4 regions of the Paenibacillus sp. J22P143 genome follow, and region 3 is predicted to be linked to each of the others. Evidence: riboswitches for the same ligand, from Rfam matches in the RefSeq annotation. Region 3 holds a riboswitch; each other region holds the start of a gene.

Region 1 (3,120 bases), on a different contig from region 3:
GCAAGTGGGTTTAAACGATTTTAATTATTTTTGTAAGGCTACGACCCTACTTCGTAAATCTGAGGGGAAAGGTTTCTGTAGCCTTTCTCCCCCCTACAAAATACAGTGTATTAATTTATATATTCATTGCGATGTGGTTACACGGGTGTTATACTAGAGTTAACTTATGAATGGAGTTGGTAACAGGTATGACATCCAATCAAGAAACTAAGAAAGACTTAAAGACAAAAGGTATTAGCCCAACTATGACCTTCAAGGCTACACCAGAACTTAGAAATAAGATTGAACAGATCGTCTACTATCATTCCGAACAGTTATTTGGGCTTGAATTTAATATGACACAGGCTATTGAGATTGCAATTAAGCATTATCATAAGACCGTAGTCGAACCTTGGTTGGTAGCTAATGGAAAAGCAACGACAAAAGTACAGGAAGATAAACCTTAACTTGTAGTGATTTATTTATTGCCATAATAATTATACATAACATTTAAAACACAATGTATAAGAGTATATTTATATACATGCGTTACAGCCCATCGGCTGTAACGCTTTTTCTAATTCAGTTCGTTGTTCCTCAATTGCAGTGGCCTTCATCAGTCGTGCCCCTGCCTTCACAAGGATCCAGCAAAATACGCCTCATAATGATGGACTGGTTTGGGTTCAGCTAAATATAAACCTTCTTCTGCATCTGAGCTAGCAATCTGCTCAACAACTGCCAAAAGGAAAACACTAAATGCCAACACATGGAAATAATTTAATAACGTCAAAGGAATCCAAAAATCCTTTATAAGAAAATTTATCACTGTCGTGATATCCCAAAATACATAGATAGAATAAGCAATCAGGTATGATATAAAAGCTTTTTTCGGTATAACACCACAATGTGCAAAGAAGAATAGAGTACATATGTCAAAATGGCCGCAATTCCTATCACAGGAAAAAGAATTTCTATATGATAAAGGGAAATGTTCATCTCATACATTTTCTCTAAAATAACATCAATAATCCCAACAGCGAATAAAAGAATAGAAAATAGTATCGACATATAAATAAACACGAGATCAAGTACAACCTTTTTGCTAACACGAGTAGAAATCCACACAAACAAACACCCTGAAAATAATGCCCCTTCCAAATAGTAAAGGAAACTGTGTGGAAGAAAATCTATTGCATTCGATTCTGATAGTGTTAAATCATTACCGAATGATTCAAATGGACGAACAGTAGCAAAAAGATCATTACATAAAAAGACTACGAAGAGAGCAATAATAATCTTAATCAAAAAAGTAAATTCCTTACGAACACAAGACTTTAATCGCAACTTGTAGGCGTATTTTCTGGATGTAGTCATACATGAAGTATACTCTTCCCTTCTTTTTTCAACAAAAAAATCTCTTAAATACGAGTTTAATAAAATGTAATTTTGTTTTTTCCAGTTGTTTTAGAAAGATATAAAGCTTTATCTGCTTTTTCTAATATTTCATCAATTGGTTCATTATTGTACATAGCTACTCCAATACTGATCGTAACACCTTTCTTATTTTCTTCACTTACGAATACACCTGTTTCAATCAAACTTCTTAATTTTTCAGCTATAAGTAAGAGGCTTTCTTTGGTTTCATTACATACAACTATAATGAACTCTTCTCCTCCCATTCTAACAAATACATCTTCTTTTCTAATTCTTGAGCTTATTAAACTACTGATATTTTTTAATATTTCATCTCCAACAGGATGACCGTAGTTATCATTAATGCGCTTAAAGTTATCAATATCAAAAGCAATGAATCCGAGATGAAAGTTACTTCTTTTCCATGATGATATTCGATTTTCAAGAAATTCATTAAAATATCTTCTATTATATAAACCCGTTAAAGGATCTGTAAAAGATAATTCATTTAATTCTTTAACTAGTTTCACATTGTGAAGTTTGTAATGTGTAACTAAACTGAAAATAGAAACATTAATTATCGAAGAAAATATGGATGCGCTATTTGTGGGTAGATCAAAATAATACATCACTAAAGATTTATATATATTAAAAAAGATAAAATTGTAAACCAATACGTTTTCCAAAATGGATAGTGTGTTATTAAAATAAATGATGGAAATAACAGGACACTCCACATAAAAAAATATATATGTTCTCTTGATTGGAAAAAATAGATTGAAAGTCCAGGAATAGGGATTATCACTGCTATTAATATCCACCATATCATTTTTGAGTTTAAAAATTTAAACATATTATAAACCTCCTATATATGCCTTATTTCACATACTCGCTAGGGCAAAATAACCGCGAACCAAATGGTTGCACGAATTATCCACCGGAACTATCACCGGTGATATAGGCTGCAACCTGGCAATCATGATCCCTATCTATAAGGATTTTAGACCCATGGCTTTGCGTCATTCCCTTTCGAGAATTTTGCCTTATTCTATTTCAATTCTTGAATCGTTATTTTTAATAGTGATCTTCACTTCTAGGATTAGGACACCCTATGGATAATGTTAATCAATACATATTGCGATAACATTAGGGAATCATTTCTTTTCTGTTGCTTATGTATTTCTTATCTATTTAAGAGAATAAGGCATCCGATCTAATTCGGATGCCTTTCCCTGCCACATTGCACTAGGAAATTAGAGATTGATTCCAAAACGACAGCTAGTTCCTCTTTTACTTTCGACAATAGAAGAAGTGATTGCTCAAGATCTTTTTTACCACTCTCAAGCTCCTCAAGCTCATGCTGCAAATTCGCGGCCGATTCTAATAGTTCCAAAGCACCAATATGCAAAGCAACCCCCCTTAGTATATGGGTCAACAAAACAGCCTGTGCCATATCACCCAATTCTATAGCTCGACGAATATGCTCTGCGTCCTGGCAATGGTCCGCAGCAAACATTTGCAGTAATTGCCGATACAATCCAATATTTTGTTCTAACTGATGCAAAGCTTCTTTTACATGCAGGCCCGTTAACGGAACCAATTTCGCTGCTGCCTTAGTAGAATCGTCCACAAGAACATCTTTCGTACGAGAAGCTTTCAAATAGCTTTGCAACACATTGTATAGCTGAACCGGGTCAAAAGGTTTTGAAAGATAGCCGTTCATGCCTG
Region 2 (3,120 bases), on a different contig from region 3:
TGCGCGGGAAGTTTTTGTCTTGGGCCATAATCGACGCCAAAATTGGGAATCCATTAAAGCTTGTATTCGCAGCTAGTACTAGAATGAGCATCGTCGCGATTTGGGTCGCATAGTACATGACTCCGCGGCCAAAAGCTTGCTCCGTCACCATCGATAGAACCGATGTATGCCCGTTATGATCAGGTGCAACGCCATAGCCTAAGGCGATCAGCGTTACTCCACCGAACACGATGGCCAATAAGCCGCCTAAGGAGAGGAGCGTACGGTTTGCATTTTTGACGGAAGGTGTTCGGAAATGCGGGACAGCATCTGAAATCGCTTCGATTCCTGTTACAGCTGAACAACCGGATGAGAACGCCTTAAGAAGTACGAATAATGTTAATGAGTTCGTCGCTGAGCTTGGTGCGAATTCGATCGCATGCGTATGGAGTGAGCCCGTCAGTAAATCGAATACGCCTTTACCAACTAATAAAAGGATACAAAAGATAAAAAAGTACGTTGGTATCGCGAATACAGTCCCTGATTCAGAAGTACCTCGCAAATTGAGCCACACCATAATCCAAACTAGAAATAGCGTTAATGGCACAATATAAGGCACTGTGGAAGGAAAGGCCGACGTAATCGCCTGTACACCGGCTGAGATCGAAACCGCTACCGTTAAGGTGTAATCGATCAGGAGCGAGACACCCGTTAGTCGTCCCCATACCATTCCTAAATTTTCTTTGGTAACCATATAAGCGCCGCCGCCCATGGGGTAGGCTTCAATAACTTGTCTATAGCTCAACACGAGCAGTAAAATCAACGCAATAATGGAAATGGCAATGGGCAAGGAAAACGCAAATGCAGCAATCCCAACGGTTGCGAGCTCTAACAGAATTTGTTCCGTCCCATAGGATACAGAAGATAATGCATCCGAAGACAGGATGGGAAGTGCTTTCCAAACAGGCAGTTTCTCCGACTCAATCTCGCTCGACTTTAGCGGCTTGCCAAACACAATTTTCTTCAATGAATCACTTGTCATTTTGTGGTTGTTCCTCCAATAAAAACTAATCTCAATGAACTAATTTGGAAAATGGACGCAAAAAAACACAAGGATTGACCTTGTGTTTTAGACACATGTTCTCCTTTCTCACGATCGCTTACGAGGTTAGCTGTCGGGTTCGGGCCGCGAGAAATCTGCCCTAAAAGGTACTTGGTATCAGCACCGTTATTCACCCCATGTTACTCGTGGTTCCCCCGCTTTTCTTATCAGAAAATTAAGCGAAATATTCAACTGTTCAGGTACGAGTTGAATACTACTCTCTTCTTCCAACATAGTAAAGGAGGGAAAAAACGTAAAAAGGTCTTTTCCTGTACCCGAATCCCTCAATAATTCGCTTACATTCAGTTGATTCATTGATTATCTTCCATTCTCGTAGTGATTCAAGGTATTTCGAGCAAAATGGAAGTTGCTTTCTTCAAACATTGGTTAGTCATTAAGATGAATATCAGCCGTCTCGGGTCGCGGCTTCTTATAAAAGCCTACAATATAAGCATACATCAGCTCTGTTAATGCCTCTAAATCTTTCACTTCTACTTTTCTAATCACATATGTCATCGTATTACCCCTTGCGTTTTTATGAATAATAATACATTTATTTGAATAAATATTGAAGTTAGTGGTGGATTAGTGCAGCCTTAATGGCTCTAGTTCCTCTAGTAACTTGTCGAAAAACATCATATAATTAGACCATGCTATTAAACAAATAGAAACGGGCAAACCTTCTGAAAGGAAGCGACGCAAAGCCAACAGGTCTACGGATGGGAACATCTACGATGGCTGGGTTACCTATTAAAGTAAGCAACATACTTTTAGGCTCTCTATAAGTTTAATTCAAAATTATATTTGGAGGGTTCTATTATGAAGAAATTAACGAAACTAATGATGATGGTGATGGTATTAACTTTATCATTTATCGGGGCACAAGGAGCATTTGCAGCAACACTTATTGACCAACAAACTAATGTGAAAATAACTCAAGCATATTACTACACTACTACAAATGACATATCGTTGAAAATTCCAAACACTAAAGAGTTTTCATCAGGAAAACCAATTTGGCAAGTACAAAATCCAAACGGTACATGGTCAGATGTAGCTTATACAAATACCCCCTTATACTTTGCAGGATGTAGTTATGGTTTAGGAATAAGAAAGTATACACAAAGTATAGGACAAACTTATCGACTAAAAATGATGAATAGTACATTAAATACAAATTACTATACAGCTCCATACACACTTACTCAATTAACTGCACCAGCTTATAGTTCTTATATTTCAACTGTAAACTAAATGAAAAACTAAGCTAAATTAAAAAAGCTGAATTGTGATCCCATTCGGACCTCTCAATTCAGCTTTCTTGTCGATATGAGGACATTAATTCGGCACATGATAATTGCGAGTTGTGGATTTTTGCTTCCAAATCATCTTCTTCCAAATGAGTGGAATACCGCCGATGAGGTATAAATAGCGGGCATCGATCATTTTTTTGATAAGTGAGGCCAGACGGCCTTTCACTTTCTTGACTTTGAGTAGACCAACAGCCTCCCCCCGGCCTAGGGATGCAACCGTGCCTTTGAAATCATATACAAAAGGCTTCATTTCTTTGCCTCGAGCCGTCTGAATCAGATTCCTAGCTGCATTATAGCCCTGTTGGACGGCAATCTGCGCATTTGCGGGATATGGCGTACCCTCTGGGCCTGTAACAATCGAGCAATCGCCCGTAATGAAGATCTCTGGAAACGGATACGAACGCAAGCAGCTATCTACTTTTACCCGGCCCCGCTGAACCTCGAACCCCGCTTGCTGCAGCAAGGAATTGCCGCGAATCCCTCCCGACCAGACTACCGTGCCTGCGCGAATGAACTCGCCATTACCCAGAATTACCCCTTCCGGTGTGCATGCCTTGATCGCGGTCGATAGCTTATATTGCACGCCTTTGCGGCGCATCACTTCCATCCCGTATTCGATCAGATCCTCAGGAAGCCCGGGCGGCAGCGCCGAAGGGGAAGCTTCCACATTATAAATACGGACATCCGCAGGATCGACATCATAGGTTTTACACAGAACGGGAATGC
Region 3 (3,120 bases):
TTCGGCGTCGGGCGTTCCACGATGAGGGAAGCGCTAAGCGCCTTGAAAGCGATGGGTCTCATTGAGATTCGGCAGGGCGGTGCGTGTCGTGTCATACGGCAAGCACCTGCCGAGGTTTCCCTGCCAGAATGGACGTCGCTTCGCATGAATCGAACGACGCTCCTGGAGCTCATGGAAGTGAGACAATCGCTAGAGATTTCAATTGCATCGATTGCTGCGCGGAAAAGAACAGCTGAGGACTTAGCGCAGCTGCAGCGCATCATGCAAGACATGGAGAGCTCCGTAGGCAATGACGCTGAGGGTGAACGAACCGATCTTGCTTTCCATGAGCTGCTCGTTCTAGCGACACACAACGCCATTATGGTGCAGACGTGTGACTCGATCCGCAATGCGATGGAAATGATGATTCGCGACATCCGCCGTGCGGAGCTGTATGCGAATCAGGAAGTGGCTGTCCAGCTTTTGAAGGAACATAAAGTGATTTATGAAGCGATTCTAAACGGAGATCCCGTGCTGGCTTCTGAGGCGATGCGCGAGCATCTGGAGCATGTGGAGAGTATTTTGATCAAATATATTTGAATAACCAGAGGGCCTTCCCACTATGCGATAAGCTGAGGGGAAGGTTTTTTCTTTGAAATATAAAGATTTATTTGTTCGGCTCAATAAGTCGGCTATATTCCTCCGTGGACGCGTTCGTCCATAGAGGCAGCATAGGGAAGTGGTCTTGCGGGCGGAATTAGCCGAAAAAATGGACTAACCCGAGAGAAGCGGTGAAGGGGAACGTGGTGGACTCTTCCGAAGGCAGGGTGCAGCTAACCTTGCAAAGAGTGTTCAAAGACAATTCTCTGGGAACATTTCATTTGCATACCTGGTTGGAAAAATTGGTAATTGTTTCGACCCTGCTCTTTCGCTGCATACATGGCTTGGTCTGCATGATTAAGCAAAAGCTCCTGTGTATCTCCATCGTAAGGATATATGGAAATACCAATATTCGTAGACACATAGATGTCGCCAATTTCCATATGAAAAGGAATCTCCAGCAAGGCGATGATGTTCTGGGCTTGTTCCGTAATTTTTTGTTGATCACCTTGGGGAAGTAGGATGACAAATTCATCCCCACTCAACCGGGAGACGGATCCATGTATGGGTAAACAACTAGCAAGTAAAGCAGCGAATCTTTGAAGCGTGTGATCCCCAATCAAATGACCGAAAGAGTCATTAATCCATTTGAACCGATAAATATCCAAAAACATAACGCCTAAGGTCTCATTGTTTTGTTGAGCACGAGATAGAGCACGCTCAAAAAGCTCATTAAATTGATTGCGATTAGGCAATCCCGTTAAATGATCAAAGTACGCTAATTGATGCATCAGTTCTTCGGATTTCCTGATTTCGGTTAAGTCCCGCAGGCAGGCTGTATACATCTTATTTCTCCCATAAACCATATCCGTTATGATAATTTCGGCCGGAAATGTGCTGTGGTCCGCTCGGTAAGCCGTAATTTCGATGCGTTTGCCCACGATGGAATCCGACTTCTGATGCAGCAGTTGATATAAACTAGCAGCAGCTTGTCCATCCTGATCGATAGAAAATAGGAAATGGAATAAAGTACGTTTAAGCGCCTCTTCACGCTTGTATCCGAATATGGCTTCTGCTGCAGGATTACATTCAATAATCTTGCCCTCAGATGTAAACATGAGAATACAATCGATGGCTGATTCATAAATGGAAGCCCCAATAAGGAACCTCGAACGGATGGCTCTCGTTCTGAATGCGACGAGAAGACCTACTAGAAGACCGATCAGTGCACCGCAAACGGTTATAAGAACGGAGATACTTACAATTGGCAAATGAGAGCCCTCCTACGATTTTCACGAAATAAAAAAAGGATCATCCCGAATAAAGGATCATCCCCTTCATATCCGGCAACCTGTCAACCATAGCATCCCATTCGGAATGCGTTAGGCCATGGCTTTGCGTCTCATTGTTTCCAATGATTTGCCCTTTTCAATGCTGTTTCATTATTATAGTGTAGGTGAAATTCACCTGTATATAGCAATAAACGTTGTCTCATGTCGAACGTAAAAAAAGTTTTGTAATTGGGGCATATTCTTGCTTGAAGTTGAATAAAACCGGCTTAGGCACTGTGAAAAAGTGGCTAAGCCGGTTTTTGTCATTGGATTTTAAACGATGAAATCACGTTGTCATTCCCAGTAGTGGCTAAGTTGCTGTTATCGGCCGTTAACACAAAATTTATCAATCGAAAGCACAAAAATGATCATGTGAAAGCGTGTCCAATCTCTCTAGAATTAGCTTTACATTAGGATGGAAGCATGCTGCCAGAGGACTAATTTTTTCGTCTAGCTAAACACCCAAACATATTAGTCCATTGTCTCATAAAATGAGGTGTGCATAGTTGCATATTTCAACCTTTTTTCGAACGACCTTCCCCTAGAAGGTCGTTTTTTTATTTTGAAAAAATATCCTTCATCAATCATGGCGTATATACCGTTTTTAAATGCTGTAAATTCCAAATTACTTTATCTCCACTTGCGTTTATCAGCTCTATTGAACCACTATCCGCTTTGTAAAGTAAGCCTATTTTCTTCGTGTTATCTCCAAGATCAAAAACAACTAGGTTTCCCTCCAATTTTTTACATTGCCCTTCAAAAGTTCTGGATAAGGTAATGTTGAAAGGACTCAATGGAAGTGATTGACTATTAAGCGAATAAGGTGTGAGATGAGCGTGATAAGGAATTAACCATTTTAGGTGATTCATAGAGACAAACATAGTTTTATAGACCGGCGAGTAGAAGACGAAATAATCATTCATAATACTGGTTAAATAACCATGGATTGTTTTATTGCCAGTTACATAAATCTCTACAAATCGCCCTTTTGCATTATTTAATATCTTTCGAAATGAGAGGCTGTCCTCCTGATAATCGATTGGCGTTTCATCAGATAATTGCTCGGGTTCCGTACTAGACTCTGGATTCAGTCTTACATTCTGTACGTTGACTAAGGGGATATAATAGAACTGTTGATTATTGACCATGACCATGATATCCAACCCTAAATCAATTACTTTACCTTTACAAAAATTATTTCCTGAAATTT
Region 4 (3,120 bases), on a different contig from region 3:
TGAAACGGAAATGCATAACGTCGCCGTCATTCACCACGTACTCTTTACCTTCAAGACGCACTTGGCCTTTTTCCTTAGCACCAGCCATCGATCCTGCAGCTGACAAATCGTTGTACGACACAACTTCCGCACGAATGAATCCACGTTCGAAATCCGTATGAATCACGCCTGCCGCTTGCGGAGCTTTCGTTCCTTTACGGATCGTCCATGCTCTAACTTCTTGCACGCCAGCTGTGAAATACGTGTACAAGCCTAGTTTTCTATATGCTGCTTTGATCAATCTATTCAAGCCGGACTCTTGAAGTCCCAACTCTTCCAGGAACATCGCTTTTTCTTCTTCTTCCAGCTCAGCAATTTCGGATTCAACCTTCGCGCTAATGGAAACGACTTCGTTGTTTTCTTTCTCAGCGAATGCCTTCACAATTTTAACGTATGCATTGTCGTCCGCAGTTGCAACTTCATCTTCACTCACGTTTGCCGCGTAGAGCACTGGCTTCATCGTTAGCAAATGAAGATCGCGAACTAGCAGGCGCTCATCTTCTGTCAAATCCAAGCTGCGTGCTGGCATATCGTTATATAAGGCTTCTTTGATACGTTCCAAACACTCAACCTCAGCAACCACCTTCTTGTCGCCGCCTTTGAGGTTTTTGCGTGAACGCTCGATCTTTTTATCAACCGACTCAATGTCTGCCAAAATCAATTCAAGATTAATCGTCTCGATGTCGCCAATCGGATCAACTTTCCCAGAAACGTGAGTAATATTATCATCCTCAAAACAACGCACAACATGCACAATCGCATCAACTTCACGGATGTGTGCTAGAAATTTATTTCCAAGGCCCTCGCCTTTGCTCGCACCCTTAACTAAACCCGCAATGTCAACGAATTCGAAGGCCGTCGGCACGATACTCTTAGGCACAACGATTTCCACCAGCTTCTGCAATCTCTCGTCTGGTACTTCAACTACCCCAACATTCGGATCGATCGTACAGAACGGATAATTCGCAGATTCTGCCCCCGCCTGTGTAATTGCATTAAACAATGTCGATTTTCCTACGTTCGGTAGACCGACGATACCTGCTTTCAAAGCCATTGTCGTTACAACTCCTTAATTTTCGAAAATCATCCTTCTTATTATATAGTACTTGGAGGGCAAAAAAAAGCCTGCAAGCTATCGATTCGCCGCAGACTTTTTTTCCATTGCTATTTTGAACTCGTCATCCCGCTTTTGCACGAAGTACGTTTTGATCTGATTCCGCAAAATAAAACCGCGCAGCGCATTGCTTTGTTCAGCGGGAACGCTTTCAAAGCTAGCACCATAATAATAGGTGTCCTCTAGCTTTTCTTTCCTTATAATTTCCAACTGACAAGGCATATCGAAGCCCAACTCTAATTGCACGTAAAGTGTACATTTTATATGTAGAATCTTATCAATCATGCCATTGTCGTCTATCGTAAAACCGATACCATTCATCGAAATATTTTTAATTGAAATATCTATCGGGGTTTCAAGCTGTTGGGGCTCCTTTTGATTCGCATTCTGAAATTCGAGGATCTGACCAAATCTTCTTACATTGACCCTTGGGAATTCCCGCTTCTCCGCGAATCTTCTGCGATTCTCAGGTGGATTAATGACAATGAGCGAACCTGGTTCTCTGGCGACAACGGTCGTATGCACGACGAATAGCCCTGATTTGGTATACATCGTAATCTTCACCTTGTCACCCAGTTGGAACACATCATATTCCGGTAGTTCAATTTCCATAATGTCCCCTTGGGCATAGGTCAGAATACCCGTGGATACGAAATCATCCTTCCCTACAACAGCCCGGCAATCGATCAATACTTCCGCATCGTATCCTTCTTTACAACCATATCGCTTCAAAGCATCCTGCTTCATCGCCATGCTCACCTACACCTCGCCCTTTATTGATGGATGTTCATGTATGTTTCCGCACAAAATAGACTGCCCCACAAGAAAGGGACAGTCTATCACCTTAATCAATAAAAGCATCGATTGTCGGTAACCAGACTGCCATAGTTCATTAGAACCTTAGACCCTCAGCTTTGCGTCCTTGCTTTTCAACAAGTTTGCCATTGTCGAACCTTGCTATGAATGTTATGTCGTTCATCATTTATGGTCTAAAAGACCCACTGTTATCACCATTATACGTAGCCTAGTTATTTCTTTCAACTAAAATCCTTGCATGAGCCCTGTTTTTATTGTATGAATGTGTAGTGGAATGAATATCCACAGGTTTACAAGTTATCCACATTGTTATCCACAGCTTGTTAACAACGAATATTTGTTCGGATGTTTATACACATGTGGATAGACTATTATTGCGAGGTGTCCCCCTGTGGATGAACATATCCCCTGGATGAAAGAAGCGATCGGCGAGGCACTGAAGGCCGAAGCAATCCGTGAAGTACCGATCGGCGCCATCGTCGTCCATCAAGGTCAAATTATTGGCCGCGGTTATAATTTACGTGAAACAACCTTAGATCCTCTCGCGCATGCGGAGATGATTGCGATTAAGCAGGCAAGTGAGCATTTACAGGCTTGGCGTCTTCTAGACTGCCAGCTCTATGTGACGCTGGAGCCTTGTCCGATGTGTGCAGGTGCGATCGTGCAAGCACGTATTCCTCAAGTGATTTACGGAACGGTAGATCCGAAGGCAGGCTGTGCGGGGACGTTAATGAACTTGCTGCAGGAGGACCGGTTCAATCACCGGGTCGATGTGGTAAGCGGCGTTTTACAAGAGGAGTGTTCCACGATGTTGACGCAGTTTTTTCGAAAATTGCGCGGGAAGGCGTAAAACCTTCCTTACTTTAACTGGATCGAACGTACGATGAAGAAGATAATTGTGCCAAACAGCATCAGCAGCAGGAAGCCCAGGATCCATACGTTAAGATCAGCGATACCCTTTTTAGCGCTTTGGACAACAGACCATTCAATGAAGCCAAACAGAATTACAATCATCGCTTTTAAACTGTTGATAAATAAACGAGCATTCTGGTATTGTCCATGGGCATTCTCGGTCGTAATTGGGGACGGATAATTATACACATGAGGGATCTTGCTTAGGAGAGTCAAGCCAACATAGACGATAACACCTA

What was found. Region 3 has a riboswitch for cyclic di-GMP ahead of AC58PQ_RS22665 (diguanylate cyclase domain-containing protein). Riboswitches for the same ligand answer to the same signal wherever they lie in the genome.
Region 1: linked by a shared signal. The riboswitch ahead of AC58PQ_RS06000 (GGDEF domain-containing protein) and the one ahead of AC58PQ_RS22665 (diguanylate cyclase domain-containing protein) in region 3 are both predicted to bind cyclic di-GMP.
Region 2: linked by a shared signal. The riboswitch ahead of AC58PQ_RS17750 (hypothetical protein) and the one ahead of AC58PQ_RS22665 (diguanylate cyclase domain-containing protein) in region 3 are both predicted to bind cyclic di-GMP.
Region 4: linked by a shared signal. The riboswitch ahead of AC58PQ_RS16545 (PilZ domain-containing protein) and the one ahead of AC58PQ_RS22665 (diguanylate cyclase domain-containing protein) in region 3 are both predicted to bind cyclic di-GMP.

What each region holds. Positions count from the first base shown of each region.
Region 1 covers NZ_JCAUAQ010000002.1:526,560-529,679, reverse strand. The annotation lists gene AC58PQ_RS06015 (hypothetical protein) at 189-446, shown strand; gene AC58PQ_RS06010 (hypothetical protein) at 614-805, opposite strand; gene AC58PQ_RS06005 (hypothetical protein) at 844-1,284, opposite strand; gene AC58PQ_RS06000 (GGDEF domain-containing protein) at 1,410-1,922, opposite strand; cyclic di-GMP riboswitch class I at 2,353-2,445, opposite strand; gene AC58PQ_RS05995 (MASE4 domain-containing protein) at 2,606-3,120, opposite strand, start outside.
Region 2 covers NZ_JCAUAQ010000012.1:117,136-120,255, reverse strand. The annotation lists gene AC58PQ_RS17760 (APC family permease) at 1-1,021, opposite strand, end outside; cyclic di-AMP (ydaO/yuaA leader) riboswitch at 1,122-1,273, opposite strand; gene AC58PQ_RS17755 (hypothetical protein) at 1,469-1,597, opposite strand; cyclic di-GMP riboswitch class I at 1,745-1,832, shown strand; gene AC58PQ_RS17750 (hypothetical protein) at 1,901-2,335, shown strand; gene AC58PQ_RS17745 (NAD(P)/FAD-dependent oxidoreductase) at 2,420-3,120, opposite strand, start outside.
Region 3 covers NZ_JCAUAQ010000021.1:69,763-72,882, reverse strand. The annotation lists gene AC58PQ_RS22670 (FadR/GntR family transcriptional regulator) at 1-579, shown strand, start outside; gene AC58PQ_RS22665 (diguanylate cyclase domain-containing protein) at 813-1,850, opposite strand; cyclic di-GMP riboswitch class I at 1,922-2,013, opposite strand; gene AC58PQ_RS22660 (YwrJ family protein) at 2,495-3,120, opposite strand, start outside.
Region 4 covers NZ_JCAUAQ010000011.1:15,546-18,665, reverse strand. The annotation lists gene ychF (redox-regulated ATPase YchF) at 1-1,093, opposite strand, end outside; gene AC58PQ_RS16545 (PilZ domain-containing protein) at 1,172-1,906, opposite strand; cyclic di-GMP riboswitch class I at 2,020-2,106, opposite strand; gene tadA (tRNA adenosine(34) deaminase TadA) at 2,382-2,819, shown strand; gene AC58PQ_RS16535 (DUF1648 domain-containing protein) at 2,828-3,120, opposite strand, start outside.